Regions from separate parts of the Halomonas sp. B23F22_10 genome, predicted to be linked through region 3. Evidence: predicted binding sites of a transcription regulator. Region 3 holds the regulator's gene; each other region holds the start of a gene.
The links. Region 3 encodes FNR, which switches genes on or off when oxygen is low (the NO sensors DNR and NnrR bind a similar motif). Its sites were predicted from a motif close to TTGATNTANATCAA; they were not measured.
Positions count from the first base shown of each region.

Region 1: clpB (ATP-dependent chaperone ClpB) is a predicted target of FNR. The motif match lies at 3,430-3,443, and genes of this name have one in related genera.
Region 2: hemN (oxygen-independent coproporphyrinogen III oxidase) is a predicted target of FNR. The motif match lies at 3,698-3,711, and genes of this name have one in related genera.

Region 1 covers NZ_JBIEKF010000008.1:102,308-108,595, forward strand. Annotated here, with positions in the region: gene ACGTNF_RS15655 (NAD+ synthase) at 1-615, shown strand, start outside; gene ACGTNF_RS15660 (outer membrane protein assembly factor BamD) at 719-1,531, opposite strand; gene rluD (23S rRNA pseudouridine(1911/1915/1917) synthase RluD) at 1,682-2,641, shown strand; gene pgeF (peptidoglycan editing factor PgeF) at 2,652-3,407, shown strand; gene clpB (ATP-dependent chaperone ClpB) at 3,574-6,156, shown strand; gene ACGTNF_RS15680 (sugar porter family MFS transporter) at 6,252-6,288, opposite strand, start outside.
Region 2 covers NZ_JBIEKF010000005.1:287,130-293,417, reverse strand. Annotated here, with positions in the region: gene ACGTNF_RS13595 (adenosylcobalamin-dependent ribonucleoside-diphosphate reductase) at 1-1,066, opposite strand, end outside; gene ACGTNF_RS13590 (hypothetical protein) at 1,269-1,892, opposite strand; gene hemN (oxygen-independent coproporphyrinogen III oxidase) at 2,213-3,598, opposite strand; gene ACGTNF_RS13580 (Rrf2 family transcriptional regulator) at 3,824-4,300, shown strand; gene ACGTNF_RS13575 (invasion associated locus B family protein) at 4,447-4,977, shown strand; gene ahpF (alkyl hydroperoxide reductase subunit F) at 5,087-6,288, opposite strand, start outside.
Region 3 covers NZ_JBIEKF010000004.1:341,750-348,037, forward strand. Annotated here, with positions in the region: gene ACGTNF_RS11320 (putative nucleotidyltransferase substrate binding domain-containing protein) at 1-1,530, shown strand, start outside; gene ACGTNF_RS11325 (3'-5' exonuclease family protein) at 1,755-2,375, shown strand; gene ttcA (tRNA 2-thiocytidine(32) synthetase TtcA) at 2,462-3,373, shown strand; gene fnr (fumarate/nitrate reduction transcriptional regulator Fnr) at 3,642-4,385, opposite strand; gene ACGTNF_RS11340 (oxygen-independent coproporphyrinogen III oxidase) at 4,475-5,431, opposite strand; gene ACGTNF_RS11345 (sulfite exporter TauE/SafE family protein) at 5,520-6,257, opposite strand; gene ccoS (cbb3-type cytochrome oxidase assembly protein CcoS) at 6,258-6,288, opposite strand, start outside.

The DNA.
Region 1 (6,288 bases), on a different contig from region 3:
GTCGACTATGAGGTGATGCCGATCGAGCCGATGGTCGAGTCCTTCATGTCGACCCTGGCCGAGAGCTTCGCCGGCACCGAGCGGGACACCACCGAGGAGAACCTGCAGTCGCGCTGCCGCGGCGTGCTGTTGATGGCGATCTCCAACAAGAAGGGCCTGATGGTGCTGACCACCGGCAACAAGAGCGAGATGGCGGTCGGCTACGCCACGCTCTACGGCGACATGGTCGGCGGCTACAACGCCATCAAGGACGTCTACAAGACCTGGGTCTACCGTCTGGCGCGCTGGCGCAACACCCAGGCGCCGGCGATCCCCGAGCGGGTCATCGAGCGTCCGCCCTCCGCCGAGCTGGCGCCTGACCAGCAGGACAGCGATTCGCTGCCGGACTACGATGTCCTGGACGCCATCCTGGTGCGCTACATCGAGGGCGACATGAGCGCCGAGGCGATCATCGACGCCGGCTTCGAGCGCGACGACGTCTACAGGGTGGTGAAGCTGGTCGACCGCTGCGAGTACAAGCGTCGCCAGGCGCCGGTGGGCGTGCGCGTCACCCGCCGCGGCTTCGGTCGCGACCGTCGCTACCCGATCGTCAACGGCTGGCAGCCGGGCGAATAAGGGCCGAGCGACCAGCGCCGAGCGACAAGAAACCCCCGGAGGTGTTCAGCCTTCGGGGGTTTCTTTCGCTTCGGGGGCTCTCATGCTGCCGATTTGCCGCGTGTCAGGCGGTGATCGGGTCCGCCTCGACGTACTGCGGATCGAAGGTGCGGCCGTCGAGGCGCTCGTGATCCGGGGCGTTGTCGATCAGCACGCGCAGGGTCTCGCGGGCCCGCTCGGTCATGTCGAGGCCCAGATAGCCCTCGACCATGGTCGCCAGGGCGTCGCGGGTGGCCTGCGCCTCGGGATAGCGCTCGATGACCCAGCGGCCACGCTCGACGGCCGCCAGGTAGGCGCCCTTGCGCAGGTAGAAGTCGGCCACCTGCAGCTCGTGGCGGGCCAGCAGGTTGCGCAGGTAGACGATGCGCTGCTGGGCGTCCGGCGCGTACTGGCTGTCGGGGAAGCGCTGGACCAGCTCGCGGAAGTCGGAGTAGGCGTCGCGGCTGGCGCCCAGGTCGCGCTTGGAGATGTCGATCAGGCGCAGCCCCTCGAGGCTGAAGCGCCCGGCCTGCCAGGCGGAGAGGCCGCGCAGGTAGTAGGCGTAGTCGACCTGGGGATGATCCGGGTGCAGGCGGATGAAGCGGCTGGCCGCGGCCCGGGCCTGCTCCCAGTCGTCGGTCTGGTAGTAGGCGTAGATCAGTTCCAGCTGCGCCTGCTCGGCGGTGTCGCCGAACGGGAAGCGGGTGTCGATGGCTTCGAGCCGGTTGATGGCGGTGGTGTAGCGTCCGCCCTCCAGGGCCGAGCGACCCTCGTCGTACAGCTGGCGTTCCTGCAGGTCAGGCGCTTCCTGCTCGTCGGCGGTGCTGGCACAGCCGGCCAGCAGGGCACTCGCCAGCAGCATGACGGCCAGGCGGGGTCCGGTCGTGATAACGCGCATCGTGATCCTCGTGTCAAACAACCCTGGGTGGCCGTGCTAGAATCGGCCCGAATTCGCCCACTATAAAGCACCTCGTGGCAAAACGCAGTCACCGCGCCGAGCGCGCTGCCGCGGAGCGCTCCACCGCCCAGACGGATGATCATCGAGTCCATGTCCCAGACCTTCGAAGCCCAGCACCGCGTCCCCGAGCACATGGCCGGCCTGCGCCTCGACCAGGCCGCCGCAGACCTCTTCTCCGACTTCTCCCGGGAACGCCTCAAGGCCTGGATCAAGCAGGGCGCGCTGACCCTGGACGGCCGCCCCGCCAAGCCCCGTGACAAGGTCTACGGCGGCGAGGCCGTGGCGCTGACCGCCACCGTCGAGGACGATTCCCGCTTCGAGCCCGAGGACATCCCGCTCGACGTGGTGTACGAGGACGACGAGGTGATGGTGATCGACAAGCCGCCCGGCTTGGTGGTGCACCCGGCCGCCGGCAATCCCGACGGCACCCTGCTCAACGGCCTGCTGCATCACTGCCCCGAGCTGGCCGCGGTGCCGCGGGCCGGCATCGTGCATCGCCTGGACAAGGACACCAGCGGGCTGATGGTGGTGGCCAAGACCCTGGGCGCCCAGACCGCGCTGGTGGAGCAGCTCCAGGCGCGCACCGTGTCCCGCGAGTACGACGCCGTGTCGGTCGGGGTGATGACCTCCGGCGGCAAGGTGGACGCGGCCATCGGTCGCCACCCCAAGGACCGCAAGCGCCAGGCGGTGACCGCCTCCGGCAAGCCGGCGGTGACGCATTACCGGGTGGTCGAGCGCTTCCGCGCCCATACCCACGTGCGCTGCAAGCTGGAAACCGGCCGCACCCACCAGATCCGCGTGCACCTGGCGCACCTGCGCTATCCGCTGATCGGCGATCCGGTCTACGGCGGGCGCCTCAAGCTGCCGGCCGGCGCCGGCGAGACGCTCAAGGAGGTGCTGCGCGAGTTCCCGCGTCAGGCGCTGCACGCCCGCAAGCTGGCCTTCGTGCATCCGACCAGCGGCGAGACGCTGACCTTTCGCGCGGCCCTGCCGGATGACATGCTGATGCTGCTGGACTTCCTGCGCGAAGACCGCGAGACCCGCCGCTAAGGAAACCGCGATGAGCGATGCCCTCGACCTGCGCCCGACCCTGATCCGCCCCGACTGGCCGGCGCCGCCCTCGGTGGCGGCCTGCGTCACCACGCGCGAGACCGGGCCCAGCCAGGGGCGCTTCGCCGCCTTCAATCCGGCCCAGCACGTCGGCGACAACTCCGCCCACGTGGCGCTGTGCCGCCGCCAGCTGCAGAAGGAGGTCGGCGACGACCGGCCGCTGCTGTGGCTCGATCAGGTCCACGGCGCCCGGGTGCAGTCGGAATATCTCGAGACCCCGCCCGAGGCCGACGCCTCGGTGGCCCTCGACCGCGGCCACGCCTGCGTGGTGCTGACCGCCGACTGCCTGCCGGTGTTCTTCTGCGACCGCGACGGCCAGCGGGTCGGCGTGGCCCACGCCGGCTGGCGCGGCCTGGCCGGCGGCGTGCTCGAGGCCACGGTGGCCGCCATGGGCGTGCCGCCCGAGTCGCTGATGGCGTGGCTGGGGCCGGCGATCTCCAACGCCCAGTTCGAGGTCGGCCGCGAGGTGCGTGAGGCCTTCGTCGCCGTGCAGCCCGATGCCGCCGAGGCCTTCGTGCCGAGCCCCTATCGGCTGGGCCACTACATGGCCGACCTTTACAAGCTGGCGCGCCTGCGCCTGGAGCGCCTGGGGCTCGCCCACATCAGCGGCGGCCACTTCTGCACCTCCTGCGAATCCCGCTTCTATTCCTACCGCCGCGACGACGGCGTCACCGGCCGCATGGCCAGCATGATCTGGCTGCGCTAGCTCGGCCTCGCCGGGCGAGAGCTTGACCCATATCAACCCTCCGACGTTTCCTCCGGCGGCCGACTTGAAAGCCGGCCGTCCTGACGCCACTTAAGATGTCAAGACCCATGACATTGGGACAGGCGGCGCGTCCGAATCGCGTCGCTACCCCGACGGAGGACATTCCATGCGAATCGACAAGTTCACCGCCAAGCTGCAGAACGCCGTGGCCGACGCCCAGTCGCTGGCCGTGGGCCACGGCCATAACCAGCTCGAGCCCGGGCACCTGCTGCTGGCGCTGCTCGATGCCACCGACACCGGCGTCAAGGCGCTGGTGCAGAAGGCCGGCGCCGACGCCGCGCGGTTGCGCGACGGCCTGGTCGGCCACCTCGACGACCTGCCCAGGGTCGGCGACTTCGACGGCGAGGTGCAGCCGTCCCGCGACCTGATGAAGCTGTTCAACCTCACTGACCGCGAGGCCCAGAAGCGTGGCGACCAGTACATCGCCAGCGAACTGGTGCTGCTGGCCGCGCTGGAGATGCGCCACGCGGTGAGCAAGCTGCTCGGCCAGGCCGGACTGAGCCGCCAGGCGCTTGCGACCGCCATCGACGACGTGCGCGGCGGCGAGAAGGTCAGCAATCCCAACGCCGAGGAGAGCCGCGAGGCGCTGGAGAAGTACACCCTGGACCTCACCGAGCGGGCGGCCAGCGGCAAGCTCGATCCGGTGATCGGCCGCGACGACGAGATCCGCCGCACCGTGCAGGTGCTGCAGCGCCGGACCAAGAACAACCCGGTGCTGATCGGCGAGCCCGGCGTGGGCAAGACCGCCATCGTCGAGGGGCTGGCCCAGCGCATCGTCGACGGCGAGGTGCCCGAGGGCCTCAAGGACAAGCGCGTGCTGTCGCTGGACATGGGCGCGCTGCTGGCCGGGGCCAAGTTCCGCGGCGAGTTCGAGGAACGCCTCAAGTCGGTGCTCAAGGAGCTGGCCCAGGAGGAGGGCCGGATCATCCTGTTCATCGACGAGCTGCACACCATGGTCGGCGCCGGCAAGGCCGAGGGCGCCATGGACGCCGGCAACATGCTCAAGCCGGCGCTGGCGCGCGGCGAGCTGCACTGCGTGGGCGCCACCACCCTCGACGAGTATCGCCAGCACATCGAGAAGGACGCCGCCCTGGAGCGCCGCTTCCAGAAGGTGCTGGTCGACGAGCCGAGCGAGGAAGACACCGTGGCCATCCTGCGCGGCCTCAAGGAGCGCTACGAGGTGCACCACGGCGTCGACATCACCGACGGCGCCATCATCGCCGCGGCCAAGCTGTCGACCCGCTACATCACCGATCGCCAGCTGCCCGACAAGGCCATCGACCTGATCGACGAGGCCTGCTCGCGGATCCGCATGGAGCTCGACTCCAAGCCCGAGCAGATGGACCGCCTCGACCGCCGGCTGATCCAGCTCAAGATGGAGCGCGAGCACCTCAAGAAGGAGACCGACGAGGCCTCCAGGAAGCGCCTCGACGGCCTCGAGGAGCAGATCGAGGAGCTCGAGCGCGAGTACGCCGACCTCGACGAGATCTGGAAGGCCGAGAAGGCCAGCATCCAGGGCGCGGCCCAGTTCAAGGACGAGCTCGACCGCGCCCGCATCGACCTCGAGCAGGCCCGCCGTCAGGGCGACCTGGGGCGGATGTCCGAGCTGCAGTACGGGGTGATCCCCGAGCTCGAGCAGAAGATCGCCGAGTCCAGCGACGCCGAGGCCGACACCGCCAGGCACCAGCTGCTGCGCTCCAACGTCACCGAGGAGGAGATCGCCGAGGTGGTGTCGCGCTGGACCGGCATCCCGGTGTCCAAGATGCTCGAGGGCGAGCGCGACAAGCTGCTGCGCATGGAGGAGGCGCTGCACGAGCGGGTCATCGGCCAGGACGAGGCGGTCACCGCGGTGGCCAACGCCGTGCGCCGCTCCCGGGCCGGGCTCGCCGATCCGAACCGCCCCAACGGCTCCTTCCTGTTCCTCGGCCCGACCGGGGTGGGCAAGACCGAGCTGTGCAAGTCGCTGGCCGGCTTCCTGTTCGACACCGAGGAGGCCATGGTGCGCATCGACATGTCCGAGTTCATGGAGAAGCACTCCGTGGCCCGGCTGATCGGCGCGCCTCCCGGCTATGTCGGCTACGAGGAGGGCGGCTATCTGACCGAGGCGGTGCGCCGCAAGCCCTACTCGGTGCTGCTGCTCGACGAGGTCGAGAAGGCCCACGCCGACGTCTTCAACATCCTGCTGCAGGTGCTCGAGGACGGGCGCCTGACCGACGGCCAGGGCCGCACGGTGGACTTCCGCAACACCGTGATCGTGATGACCTCCAACCTGGGCTCCGAGATCATCCAGGGCATGGGCGGTGACGACGGCGGCTACGAGCAGATGAAGTCGGCGGTGATGGACGTGGTCGGCACCCATTTCCGCCCCGAGCTGATCAACCGCATCGACGAGGTGGTGGTGTTCCACGCCCTGCGCCAGGAGCAGATTCAGGCCATCGCCGCCATCCAGCTCGAGCGCCTGCGCGGGCGGCTGGCCGAGCATGACCTGTCGCTCGAGGTCTCCGACGCGGCCATGGCCCAGCTGGCCGAGGTCGGCTTCGATCCGGTGTTCGGCGCGCGGCCGCTCAAGCGGGCGATCCAGAACCGGCTCGAGAACCCGCTGGCCCAGGATCTGCTGGCCGGCGCGTTCTCGCCGGGCGATGTCATTCGCGTCGAGGCCGAGGGCGATCGCCTGGTGTTCCAGAGTTGAGGCGTTCCTCGCCCTGAAACGAGACCGCCCGCGCCGAGAGGCGCGGGCGGTTTTCGTTTCCGGGCCGTCGGTTCGACGGCGGCGGCGGCGGCGTGTCAGCCGCGCTGGGCGGTGGCACTCGAGGCCTCGCGC
Region 2 (6,288 bases), on a different contig from region 3:
GGCGATAGCGCTCCCAGTCGAAGCGCGGCGCCTCGCCGAAGGGCTCGAGCACGAAACGTGTCAGGTTGATCGAGCCCAGCAGGCAGGCGCCCTCGGGCGGCAACGGCTGCTCGCCGCAGGGGTTGGTGGCGCGGATCTCCTCGCAGAACCAGTTGTTGTTCATGCGGTTGACCTGGTCGATCAAGATGAAGCCCGGCTCGGCGAAGTCGTAGGTGGAGCGCATGATGGTGTCCCACAGCGCCCGGGCGCGGACCGTCTCGACCACGCGGCAGGCCACCCGGCCCTCGGCGTCGAGGAGGTATCCCTCCTCGATGGTCGGCCAGTCGCGATAGACCAGCTCGCCGTCGTCGACGTCGTCCTGCTCGGCGGGGTGCAGCGGGAACGCCAGCGGCCAGTCGGCGTCGGCGCGCACCGCCTCCATGAACTCGTCGGTGATCAGCAGGCTGAGGTTGAACTGGCGCAGCCGGCCGGCCTCGCGCTTGGCCTCGATGAAGCTCTTCACGTCCGGATGGCCGACGTCGAAGGTCCCCATCTGGGCGCCGCGGCGCCCGCCCGCCGAGGCCACGGTGAAGCACATCCTGTCGTAGATATCCATGAACGCCAGCGGGCCGTTGGTGCCGGCGCCGGCGCCGAACACGAAGGCGCCGCGGGGGCGCAGGGTGGAAAAGTCATAGCCGATGCCGCAGCCGGCCTTGAGGGTCATGCCGGCCTCGACCACGCCCTCGAGGATGTCGCGCATCGCATCGTGGAGGGTGCGTGAGACCGTGCAGTTGATCAGGCTGACCGCCGGCTTGACGGCCTCCGCCCCGGCGTTGGCGACGATGCGCCCGGCCGGGATGGCGCCGTTGTCCAGCGCCCAGCGGAACTGGGGCAGCCAGGCCTCGGCGTCGTCTTCCACCGCGGCCAGCGCCCGGGCCACCCGCTCCCGGGTGGCGCCGGGGTCGGCGTCCACCGGCCGGCCGTGTCGGTCCTTGAGGCGATACTTGCTGTCCCAGATATCGAGGGAAGGCGCCTGCAGCGGCACCTCGTCGACGCGGGAGGCTTCCCTGGCAGTGGTGGTGCGCATCGGGTCTCTCTCTTGTGAGGGGAACGGTTGCGGTCGCGCATCATGGATGCCTGGCCACGATGGAGGCGAGGCCATCAACTACCATATATAGACGAAAAACATTCTCAACACACATGATATGGATCATGCGTGAACTCGGCGCACAAAAGAAAGCGCCCGACCATCAGGGTCGGGCGCCAGGTGCGGCATCGGGCAACAAGCGTCAGAAGCGACCGCCGGCTCCCGAACCGGTACCACCGGCACCGCCACCTCCGCCGGCGCTGCCACCGTTGCCACCGGCTCCGGAACCACCGCCGCCGGAACTACCGCTGCCGCCGCCGGAACCACCACCGCCGCCGCCGGAACCACCGCCACCGCCGCCGGAACCACCGCCACCGCCGCCGGAACCACCGCCACCGCCGCCGGAACCACCACCGCCGCCGCCGGAACCACCGCCGCCGCCGCCGGAACCACCGCCGCCGCCGCCGGAACCACCGCCACCGCCGCCGGAACCACCACCGCCGCCGCCGGAACCACCACCGCCGCCGCCGGAACCACCACCGCCGCCGCCGGTGGCGTCATCGCCGGGGTTGTCGCCGCCGTCGTCTCCGTCATCCGTCGGCGCGGTCGGCATGGTCGGCGCGGGAATCACGTCCTCGCTCGGTACGGCGGCAACCAGGCGCAGGAACACACCATCGCATCCTTCCAGCAGCCCGCCACCGCAGCCGCCACCGCCCCCCCCGGCGGCCGGCGCCGGCAGATCCTCGAGCAGCGCATCGATCTCGGCATCGGTCAGGCCCCCCGACCCGGCCGGCTCGGTCAGTTGATCGTTGGCGACTCGCGCCATCTCGTCTTCCGAGAGCGTACTGCCCCCGGAACCCTCGACTCCCGACTGCGCCTGTACGCCGGCGGCTGACAAACAGCCCACGGCGACGACCAGGGCAGCCAATTTGAACCCTTGCATCTCGCCCTCCCCCGCCGCCGGACATCGCCGTCGACGTGATATAACGCCATACAACATTTTGTTACACGCAAGATAAGCATCGTCACAGAGCGCAGGCTTCACCATCGGAAGGCCCACTGATTATCGCATCGGAGGGATCAGGCAAACGGCTGCCGGATCGGTAGCAGGAAACTCGTACCGACGCGCGACGCCCCAGGAAGGACCTAGACGGTCCGCGAGTAGCGCACCGCCTCGCCGCCCAGATAGGCGTCGAAGGTCATGGCCAGATTGCGCAGCATCAGCCGCCCCGGCGGGCGCACCTCGAGGCGGCGCTGGCCCAGCGTGATCAGGCCGTCGTCGCGCATCGGCGCCAGGGCCGCGAGGGCATCGGCGAAGTGGCTGGCGAAGTCGATGCCGTGACGCGCCTCGATGGCGTCGACGTCCACCCGGCCGTGGCACATCAGGGCGTGGATGACGTCGCGGCGCAGGCGATCCTCGTCGTCGAGCCGATAGCCGCGCAGCACCGGCAGCCGCCCGGCCTCGAGGCGCTCGCGGTAGACGGCGATTTCCTTGACGTTCTGGCTGTAGCCGTCGCCGACCTTGCCAATGGCACTGACGCCGAGCCCGATCAGGTCACAGTCGGCGTGGGTGGAATACCCCTGGAAGTTGCGCTGCAAGGTGCCCTCGCGCTGGGCCCGGACCAGCTCGTCGTCGGGCAATGCGAAGTGATCCATGCCGATGTAGGCGTAGCCGGCCTCGGTCAGGCGCCGGACAGTCAGCTCCAGCAGCTCGAGCTTGCGCTCGGGCGGCGGCATGTCCCGGTCGCGGATCAGCCGCTGGGCCTTGAAGCGCTCGGGCAGATGGGCATAGCTGTAGGTGGCGATGCGATCCGGCCGCAGGGCGACGATCTTGTCGAGGGTGGCCGCGAAGCTGGCCACGGTCTGGCGCGGCAGGCCGTAGATCAGATCGACGCTCACCGAGTGGAAGCCGGCGTCCCGGGCGGTTTTCATCAGGGCGGCCACCTCGGCCTCGCCCTGGACGCGGTTGACCGCCACCTGCACCTCGGGGTCGAAGTCCTGGACGCCGACGCTCAGGCGATTGAAGCCCAGCGCGCGCAGCTCATGCAGCTGTTCAGGTGTGACGGTGCGCGGATCCACCTCCAGCGAGAACTCCCTGTCCTCGGGCGGCGCAAAGCGAAAGGCCGCCGCCAGGGCGTCCATCAGCTCGCCGAGCTGGGCATTGTTCAGATAGGTGGGCGTGCCGCCACCCAGGTGCAGCTGGGTCAGCGAGCGCTCACTGTCGAAGAGCGCCGCCTGCAGGGCGATCTCGCGTTTCAGCAGGGCCAGATACTCCGCCGCCCGCTCGCGGCGATGGGTGACGATCTTGTGGCAGGCGCAGTAGTAACAGAGGCTCTCGCAGAACGGCACGTGCACGTAGACCGACAGCGGCTTGGGCGCGGCGACGCGATGGCTCAGGGCGGCCTGGTCCCGATAATCGTCCTCGGCGAAGGCGGCATGGAACTGCGGCGCCGTGGGATAGGAGGTATAGCGCGGCCCGGGGCGGTCGTACTTCTCGACGAGGGGGCGGATGAACGGCTGTGGCTGGGGCATGATCGGACCTCCGGTAACGCTGGCGACGGCCCGCGCCGTCGCCGCCTGAGCGCATTATGCCAGCCCCGATCTTGGCCGTTGGCGCCTTTCCGCGCGGAGTTGATGCCGATCAATTCGGCCGCTCGAGCGCGCCCCGCTGCGGCAACGGGCCTGCTCCGGGAGGCCGGCACGGGCGTGATAGAATCGTTTCGAGTCCCGCCTGTCTCGCCGCGCCTGGAGAATGGAATGCGCCTGACCCACTTCACCGACTACTCCCTGCGCGTGCTGATCTACCTGGCCGTGAAGGACGACGAGCCGACGCCGGAGCCGCCAGAGGCGCGCGCCACCATCGCCGAGATCGCCGAGCGCTTCGCCATCTCGCGCAACCACCTGATGAAGGTGGTGCAGGAGCTCAACCGGCTGGGCTATCTCAGCGCCACCCGCGGCAAGCACGGCGGCCTGCGGCTGAGCCGGACGCCCGGCGAGATCTCGCTGGGCGGGCTGGTGCGCGACACCGAGCCCGACCTCGGCCTGGTGGAATGCTTCCGCGACGACAACGCCTGCGCCATCACCTCCGCCTGCCGGCTGCAGCCGATCCTCGGCGAGGCCCTGGCGGCCTTCCTGTCGGTGCTCGACCGCTACACCCTCGCCGACCTGCTGGGCCAGCAGCGCGCCGAGCTGATCCAGCTGCTGCGGCTGGAGGATGCCTCGCCGGCAGGCTAGCCACGTCGCGAGCGGACAGCCCCGACAGCGCGTGCTAGTCTCCCGGCGTCACGGTCATGGATGCCCGCATGCTCTCCTCACGCCCACCTGCTCTCCGCCCACTTGCTCTCCGCTCACGGTCTGCCCGCCGGCTGACGCGCGGCCTGATGACCCGCTTGCCGGGTGTCCTGCTGGCCGTTGCCCTCGCCGCCCCGGCCGCGGCCGAGACCTTCAACGTCGACGACGCCCGGGCCCACGGCGACTGGCACTCGCTGGTGCTGCGGCTGGGCGACGAACGCCACGTGCGCGCCATCGAGCAGCACAGCTATAGCGACAGCGTGTTCAGCGTCAACGCCACGCCGGGCGCCTGCGATCGCTCCTGGCTCGAGCTGCGCGTCGAGCTCGACGAGGTCCAGGCCGAGACCGGCACCGTCAACCGGGTGCCGGTGGACCTGCTGATCGATCAGGGCTGGGTCCACCAGGGCCGGGCCGAGTTCATCACCGAGCGCGGCAACAGCGGCTTCTACGCGCGCCTGGTGCTGCCCGACACCGACGAGGTGCTCGACGAGATGAGCGGCGGCGAGACGCTACGCCTGCGCATCCATCGCGCCGAGGACGACCACTGGTTCCTGATCTTCAGCCTCAACGGCGCCGACGCCGCGCTGACCCGCATGGAGACGCTCTGCCGCGCGGGCTGAGGACGCCCGGTTTCCTGACACGGATTTCCTGCCACCGTTTTCCTCTCGCCCCACGCAGGACGCCCCCGCCGCGGAGCGGCGAGGGCGTCGAGCCCGAACGGCGGGGCGATCAGCTGCGGATCAGGTGATCGAAGGCGCCCAGGGCGGCCTTGGAGCCCTCGCCCATGGCGATAACGATCTGCTTGTAGGGCACGGTGGTCACGTCGCCGGCGGCGAAGATGCCCGGCACCGAGGTCATGCCGCGCTCGTCGACCACGATCTCGCCGCGCTCGGAGAGCTCGATGGGCGAGTCCTTCAGCCACTCGGTGTTGGGCACCAGGCCGATCTGCACGAAGACGCCCTCAAGGGCCAGCTCGCGCAGCTCGCCGGAGGCGCGCTCCTCATAGCTCAGGCCGGTGACGCGGTTGCCGTCGCCGTTGACCTCGGTGGTGCGCGCGCCCTTGATCACCTCGACGTTGGGCAGGCTTGAGAGCTTCTTCTGCAGCACCTCGTCGGCGCGCAGCTCGTCCATGAACTCGATCAGCGTGACCTCGCCGACGATACCGGCCAGGTCGATGGCCGCCTCGACGCCGGAGTTGCCACCGCCGATCACCGCCACGCGCTTGCCCTTGAACAGCGGGCCGTCGCAGTGCGGGCAGTAGGCCACACCCCTGTTGCGGTACTCGGCCTCGCCCGGCACGTTCATCTCGCGCCAGCGGGCGCCGGTGGCCAGTACCAGGGTCTTGCTCCTGAGGCTGGCGCCGGATTCGAAGCGCACCTCGTGATCGGCGCCCGGCTCGCCCGGAACGAGCTCGACGGCGCGCTGCAGGTTCATGATGTCGACGTCGTATTCCTTGACGTGCTCCTCCAGCGCCGCGGCCAGCTTGGGGCCCTCGGTGTGGGGCACCGAGATCAGATTCTCGATCGACAGGGTGTCCAGCACCTGGCCGCCGAAGCGCTCGGCGGCCACGCCGGTGCGGATGCCCTTGCGCGCCGCATAGACGGCCGCCGCGGCGCCGGCCGGGCCGCCACCGATCATCAGCGTGTCGAAGGCGGGCTTGTCGTTGAGCCTGGCGGCCTCGCGCTCGACGGCGCCGGTGTCGACCTTGGCCAGGATCTGCTCGAGGCTCATGCGGCCCTGGTCGAAGGTCTCGCCGTTGAGGAACACGCTCGGCACCGACATCACCTCGCGGGCCTCGACCTCGTCCTGGAACAGGGCGCCGTCGATGGCATCGTGGGAGATGCGCGGGTTGAGGATCGCCATCAGGTTCAGCGCCTGGACCACGTCCGGGCAGTTCTGGCATGACAGCGAGAAGTAGGTCTCGAAGTGCA
Region 3 (6,288 bases):
CTGTGCTATCTGCTGCCCCGGGCGCTGTTCCTCGACCTGTGCGCCGCCTATCCCGCCTTCGATGCCTTCTTCCGCCAGCGCCTCGCCGACAAGGCGCGGCTGCTGACCGAGCAGCGCGCGGCCGGCGGGGTGACCATGTCCGGTTTCATGCTGGCCCGCGCCGAGGACTGCATGCGCTCGCCGCGCTGCCTGGCCGGCGAGACGACCATCGCCGAGGCGGTGCGGCGGCTGCATGACGAGGCCGTCGACAGCCTGCTGGTGGAGGGCGAGGACGGGCCGGGCATGGTCACCAAGACCGACCTGCTCGATGCCCTGGTGCTCGAGGGGCTCGGCCAGCAGACGCCGCTGTCGTCGCTGGCGCGGGGCTCGCTGATCACCGCGCGCCCTGATCAGTACCTGTTCGAGGTGCTGGTGCTGATGACCCGGCATCGCATCGAGCGAGTGGTGATCGTCGAGGACGAGGCGCCGGTGGGCGTGGTGGAGCTGACCGACGTGCTCAGCTACTTCTCCAGCCGCAGCCACGTGGTGAGCCTGCAGGTCGAGCAGGCCGGCGATCTGGAACAGCTCGCCGTCGCCAGCCGCCGCACCGCCGAGCTGGCCGGCGCGCTGATGGCCCAGGGGGTCAAGCTGCGTTTCGCCATGGGCCTGCTCGCGGCGCTCAACGGCCGCATCATCCACAAGGCCTGGGGCTTCTCGATGCCCGAGCGGCGGCAGCGCGACAGCTGCCTGATGGTGATGGGCAGCGAGGGGCGCGGCGAGCAGATGCTCAAGACCGACCAGGACAACGGCCTGATCCTCGACGATGCCCTCGACTGGCCGGACTGCATGGCGCGCATGGCCGAGTTCACCGAGACCCTGGTCCGCCTGGGCTATCCGCGCTGCCCGGGCAACATCATGGTCTCCAACCCCGACTGGGTCGGCACCGAGCGCCAGTGGAAGGCGCGCATCGCGCGCTGGGTGGAGGCCCGCGACGGCGACAGCCTGATGAAGCTGGCGATCATGCTCGATGCCCATGCCGTGGCCGGCAATCCGGCGCTGCTCGAGCGGGTGAGGGCGGCGCTGTTCGAGGCGGCGTCGAGGGACGAACTGCTGCTCTCCTATTTCGCCCGTCCGGTGCTGCGCTTTTCCACGCCGCTGACCCTGTTCGGCTCGCTCAAGAAGCCCCAGCACGGCATCGACATCAAGAAGGGCGGCATCTTCCCCATCGTGCACGGCGTGCGGGTCATGGCGCTGGAGCGCGGCATCCTCGCCACCGGGACCCTGGAGCGCCTCGACGCCCTGGCGGCCGACGGCCGGCTCGAGGAGCGCTTCGCCGAGGACCTGGGCGAGGCGCTGTCGCTGTTCACCGAGCTGCGTCTCGAGCAGCAGCTGGCGCGCCTCGACGGCGATGACGAAGACTTCGGCGAGCCGGACCGGGTGGTGGTGCAGTCGCTGTCGTCGCTGGAGCGCGACCTGCTCCGGGAGGCGCTGCATATCGTCAAGGACTTCAAGCAGCGGATTTCCCATCGTTACCACCTCGAATACACCTGAGGTGGCTGAAAAGTGGCTGCGCTCGGCTATACGGCGTTAAAAATCGTCTCAGAATACTCATTTACACCCGGTTAACTCCGTTTCTTCGACGATCTTTGCCTTGCGACCCACAGGGAGCTGGGAAGTGCGTTGGCCCGCCGGGAGAGGGCCTAGCCCAGGCCTTCGCTCGCCGACTTTTCGAATTCTCACAAGACCGCGATTCACGACACGACAAGGACATCGACATGCTCAAGACCCTGCGCCGCCTGGTCGACCGTCACCGCCACGCCCATGGCCAGTATGGCTGGCTGTTCCGTCCTTATACCGGGGAGGAGCTGGTGGCGCTGGCCGTGCAGTCTACCGGCGGCGACGTGCGCGGCGCCGAGCCGCTGGCCATCGCCGCGGTGCGGCTGCGCGGCGACCGGGTGCTGACCAGCGAGTCGCTGGAGCTCAGGCTGGCGCGCCCGGAAGGCGTGGACGCCGAGACGCTGCGCCGCCACGGCCTGCGCGGCATCGATCTCGACGACGGCGTGTCGATCGACCAGGCGCTGGCGCGGCTGCTCGACTTCGTCGGCAACCGGCCGCTGGTGGGCTGGCGCCTGGACCGCGATCTGGCGCTGCTCAACCGCCAGCTGCGCGCCCGGTTCGGCTTCGAGCTGCCCAACGCCGGCATCGATCTGGTGCAGCGCTACCAGCGCTATCACCACCATTCGCGGCTCGAGGTGGCGCCGGCCTTCGAGCGGGTCGCCGAGCAGCTCGAGGTGCCGCTGATGGGACGTCACAGCGTGCTGGGCACCGCCGTGACCACCGCCCTGATGCACCTGCGGCTGGACCGCGATGCGGTGCTCGCGCGTCGCAGCGGCTGAGCGGTCACCACGTCGCCAGTCTCGCGGCAGGGTGGTAGGATAGGCGCCCTTTCCCTTTCCCCCGATGCCCTGGCAGCGCCCCGACCATGCAAGATGCCGTGACCTTCGATCCCCGTCCCGCCGATGAGGCCGCTTCGGCCGAGCCGTCGACCCCGTCCGCCGAGGCGCCCGACGCCCAGGCCAAGCGTGAGTTCAACAAGCTGCAGAAGCGCCTGCGGCGCCAGGTCGGCAATGCGATCATCGACTTCGACATGATCCGCGAGGGCGACAAGGTGATGGTGTGCCTGTCCGGCGGCAAGGACAGCTACACCATGCTGGAGATTCTCCGGAACCTGCAGCGCAACGCGCCGGTGAACTTCTCGCTGGTGGCGGTGAACCTCGACCAGAAGCAGCCCGGTTTCCCCGAGCACGTGCTGCCCGAGTACCTGGACGGCCTCGGCGTGGACTACCACATCCTCGAGCGCGACACCTACTCGGTGGTCAAGGAGAAGACCCCGGAAGGCAAGACCACCTGCGCGCTCTGCTCGCGGCTGCGCCGCGGCTCCCTCTACGGCTACGCCGAGGAGATCGGGGCCACCAAGATCGCCCTCGGGCACCACCGCGAGGACATCCTCGAGACGCTGTTCCTCAACATGTTCTTCGGCGGCAGCCTCAAGTCGATGCCGCCCAAGCTGCTCTCCGACGACGGCAAGAACATCGTCATCCGCCCGCTGGCCTACTGCCGCGAGGCCGACATCGCCGAATTCTCCGAGCGCATGGCCTTCCCGATCATTCCCTGCAACCTGTGCGGCTCGCAGCCCAACCTGCAGCGTCAGGTGGTCAAGGAGATGCTTGCCGAGTGGGAGGCCAAGCATCCCGGCCGCCTGGAGAGCATGTTCAAGGCGGTCACCAACGTCGCGCCCTCGCAGCTGGCCGACCGCGAGCTGTTCGACTTCGCCGGGCTGGAGGACAAGCAGGCCAAGATGCAGGCCGATCGCATCGACCTGCATAACGAGTGAGTAGCGCCTAGCAGCAAGCGCCGAGCACCCGGCTGCTCAGTAGCGGGCGGCAGATGTCGAGGAAGCCAATGAGAAACCCACGGGACGTAGAGTCCTGTGGGTTTCTTCGTTGACGTCAAGAATGGCCATGACATCATCCTGCCGCGCTTGGCGCTTGGCGCTTGGCGCTTGGCGCTTGGCGCTTGGCGCTTGGCGCTTGGCGCTTGGCGCTTGGCGCTTGGCGCTTGGCGCTTGGCGCTTGGCGCTTGGCGCTTGGCGCTTGGCGCCGTCAGCGGCAGCCCTCTTCCTCGGCCAGCTCGGCCAGGGCGTCCAGGTCGAGGATGTTCACCTCTCGGCCGGACACGGCCACCAGGCCCTGCTGCTGGAAGCGCCCCAGGATGCGGCTGACGGTCTCCACCGCCAGGCCCAGGTAGTTGCCGATGTCGGCCCGGGACATGGAGAGGCGGAAGCTGTAGGCGGAGTAGCCGCGGCGGCGGAAGCGATCGGAGAGGCTGGCGAAGAAGGTGGCCAGGCGCTGGTCGGCGGTCTTGCGCGACAGCAGGCGCATCATGCGGCGGTCGTCGCGCATCTCCTTGCTCATGCTGCGATACAGCTGGGCACGAAGTTCCGGCAGGCGCTCGGACAGGGCGTCGAGGCGGTCGAACGGGATCTCGCACACGGTGGTGGTCTCGAGCGCGATGACCGAGCCCGGATAGCTCGACTCGTCGATGCCGTCGAGCCCCACCAGTTCGCTGGGCAGATAGAAGTTGGTCAGCTGATCCGTGCCGCCGCCTTCGCTGGTGACCTGCTTGAGACTGCCGGAGCGCACCGCGTAGACGCTGGTGAAGGGGCTGCCCTGGCGGAACAGCGACTCGCCCTTCTTGAGCGGCGGTCGGCGTCGGATGATGGCATCGAACTCGTCGAGGTCCTCCAGTTCGAGGGCCAGGGGCAGACACAGGGAACTCAGGCTGCAGGTCCGGCAGCGGGTCTCGTGCAGCAGGGAACGGCGTCGGCCGGCTGCGGTGTCGGGCATGCTGTCCTCCTTGATCGGGGCTTGCCTCCCCCATTATGGCGGATAGCCCCGGTTCGGGCATAGCATCCCTTGGGCGAGTCTCAGGCCAGTCAGGCGCTGGACGGGCGAGCATTCCGCCAGCGCCCCGAGGCGGTGGCGAGCCGACCGTCGTTCAGTGCCGCCGCGTAGTCCCGGGTCGAGGTGGCGTTGCAGGCCACGGCGTCGGGCAGCCGCGAGATGGCGCCGGTGCCGAGCCCCAGTCGGTCGCGCGCCCGTTCGCGACGCGCCTGGGCGAGGGCATCCTCCAGGGCGGCGCCCCGACGGGCGTAGGAACCGTGTCCCAGTGCCCGGTAGCCGGCCTCGGCTAGGCGTTCGTCGACCCGGGCCAGCAGCGCCGTCGGCAGCGTCGATTCGCCCTCCTGCCAGGCGGGCTCCGGGCGCAGGGAGAGGCGCGGCGGCGTCATGGGAAGCAGCGCGGCGAGCGCGGCGGCGGCCTCCCGCGGCGGGGTCGTCGGCGCCACGATCAGCACCAGGTTCAGCGAGTGCCAGCCCATGCGCACGGTCTCGTCGAGCAGCGGCTCGACGCGTGACTGCAGGCGGGGCAGGGCGTCCAGGCGGCCGGCCGCGGGCAGGCGCATGATCAGCTTCAGCCGGTTGAAGCCCAGGGCCTCCAGGTGACGCAGGGTGAGCAGATCCGTGGCGCGGGGGTCGAGCTCGACGGTGAAGTCGCGCGGACGCCCCGTATCGAAGGGGAAGCGGGAGGCCAGCCGGTCGACGAGGCCGCTCATCTGCGACAGGGTCAGCGAAGGCGGGAGGCCGCTTCCCCAGTGCAGGGCCTCCAGGCATCGCTCCGGCGCCAGGCAGCGTCGCACCAGCACCATCTCGCGGTCGAGCCGGGCCAGATCGACCTCGAAGGGATCCATGCCCTTGCCGTCGCCGCGGGCATCCACGTCGTGGCGAAGCGGCAGGCGCAGATGCAGCGACAGCGGGCGGGCCTTGGTATTGCTGGCGGACAGCGCCGCGGCGTAGTCGTCGGCGCCGAAGTCGGCGGGAAGGGTGACGGACATGGCGGAGTTCCGAGCGTTCATGTCGTCAGGCTAGTGCTCGCGGTCCCCAGGGGTGTTGCGCTGGGTCAAACGTGCGGGCGTTAGCGGCTCAATGATGCCCGGCGTGCCCGGCGTGCCCGGCGTCGTGGGCCATCTCCATCGTGCCCGGCCACAGGCCCCACAGCTGCCACAGGGCGAAGCCGATGATCGCCAGCGCCGCCAGGGTGCGGGTGGCCGGATGACGGATCAGGGCGCCGAGCCGTCGCGCGGCCAGGCCGGTAGCGAGCAGCGCCGGCAGGGTGCCGAGCCCGAAGGCGCCCATCAGCGCTGCGCCTCGCAGCGGATCGGCGCCGGCCAGGCTCCAGGTCAGCATCGAGTAGACCAGCCCGCAGGGCAGCCAGCCCCAGACCGCGCCCAGGGTCACGGCCTGGGGCAGCGTCACCACCGGCATCAGTCGCCGTCCGAGCGGCTCCAGATGGCGCCATAGGCGCCTGCCGAGCGCCTCGACCCGCAGCAGCCCCTTCCACCAGTCGGCGATGTAGAGCGCCATCAGGATCAGCATCACCGCGGCCAGGACCTGGAGCGCCAGGCGGATCCCCGGGGCCAGGCCGACCAGGGTGCCGAGGCCGGCGGCCAGGGCGCCGGCGACCATGTAGCTGGCGATGCGCCCCAGGTTGTAGCCCAGCAGCAGCCCGCCGAGCCGCGCCGGATGGCGCAGGCTCGGCGGCACGGCGAAGCTCAGGGCGCTCATGATGCCGCCGCACATGCCGATGCAGTGGGCGCCGCCGAGCAGGCCGAAGACGAAGGCCGCGGCCAGCGGCGGCAGGTCGAGTCCAGACGGATTCATTCAGGCTTCCTTGTCGTGTTTCCCGGTCGGC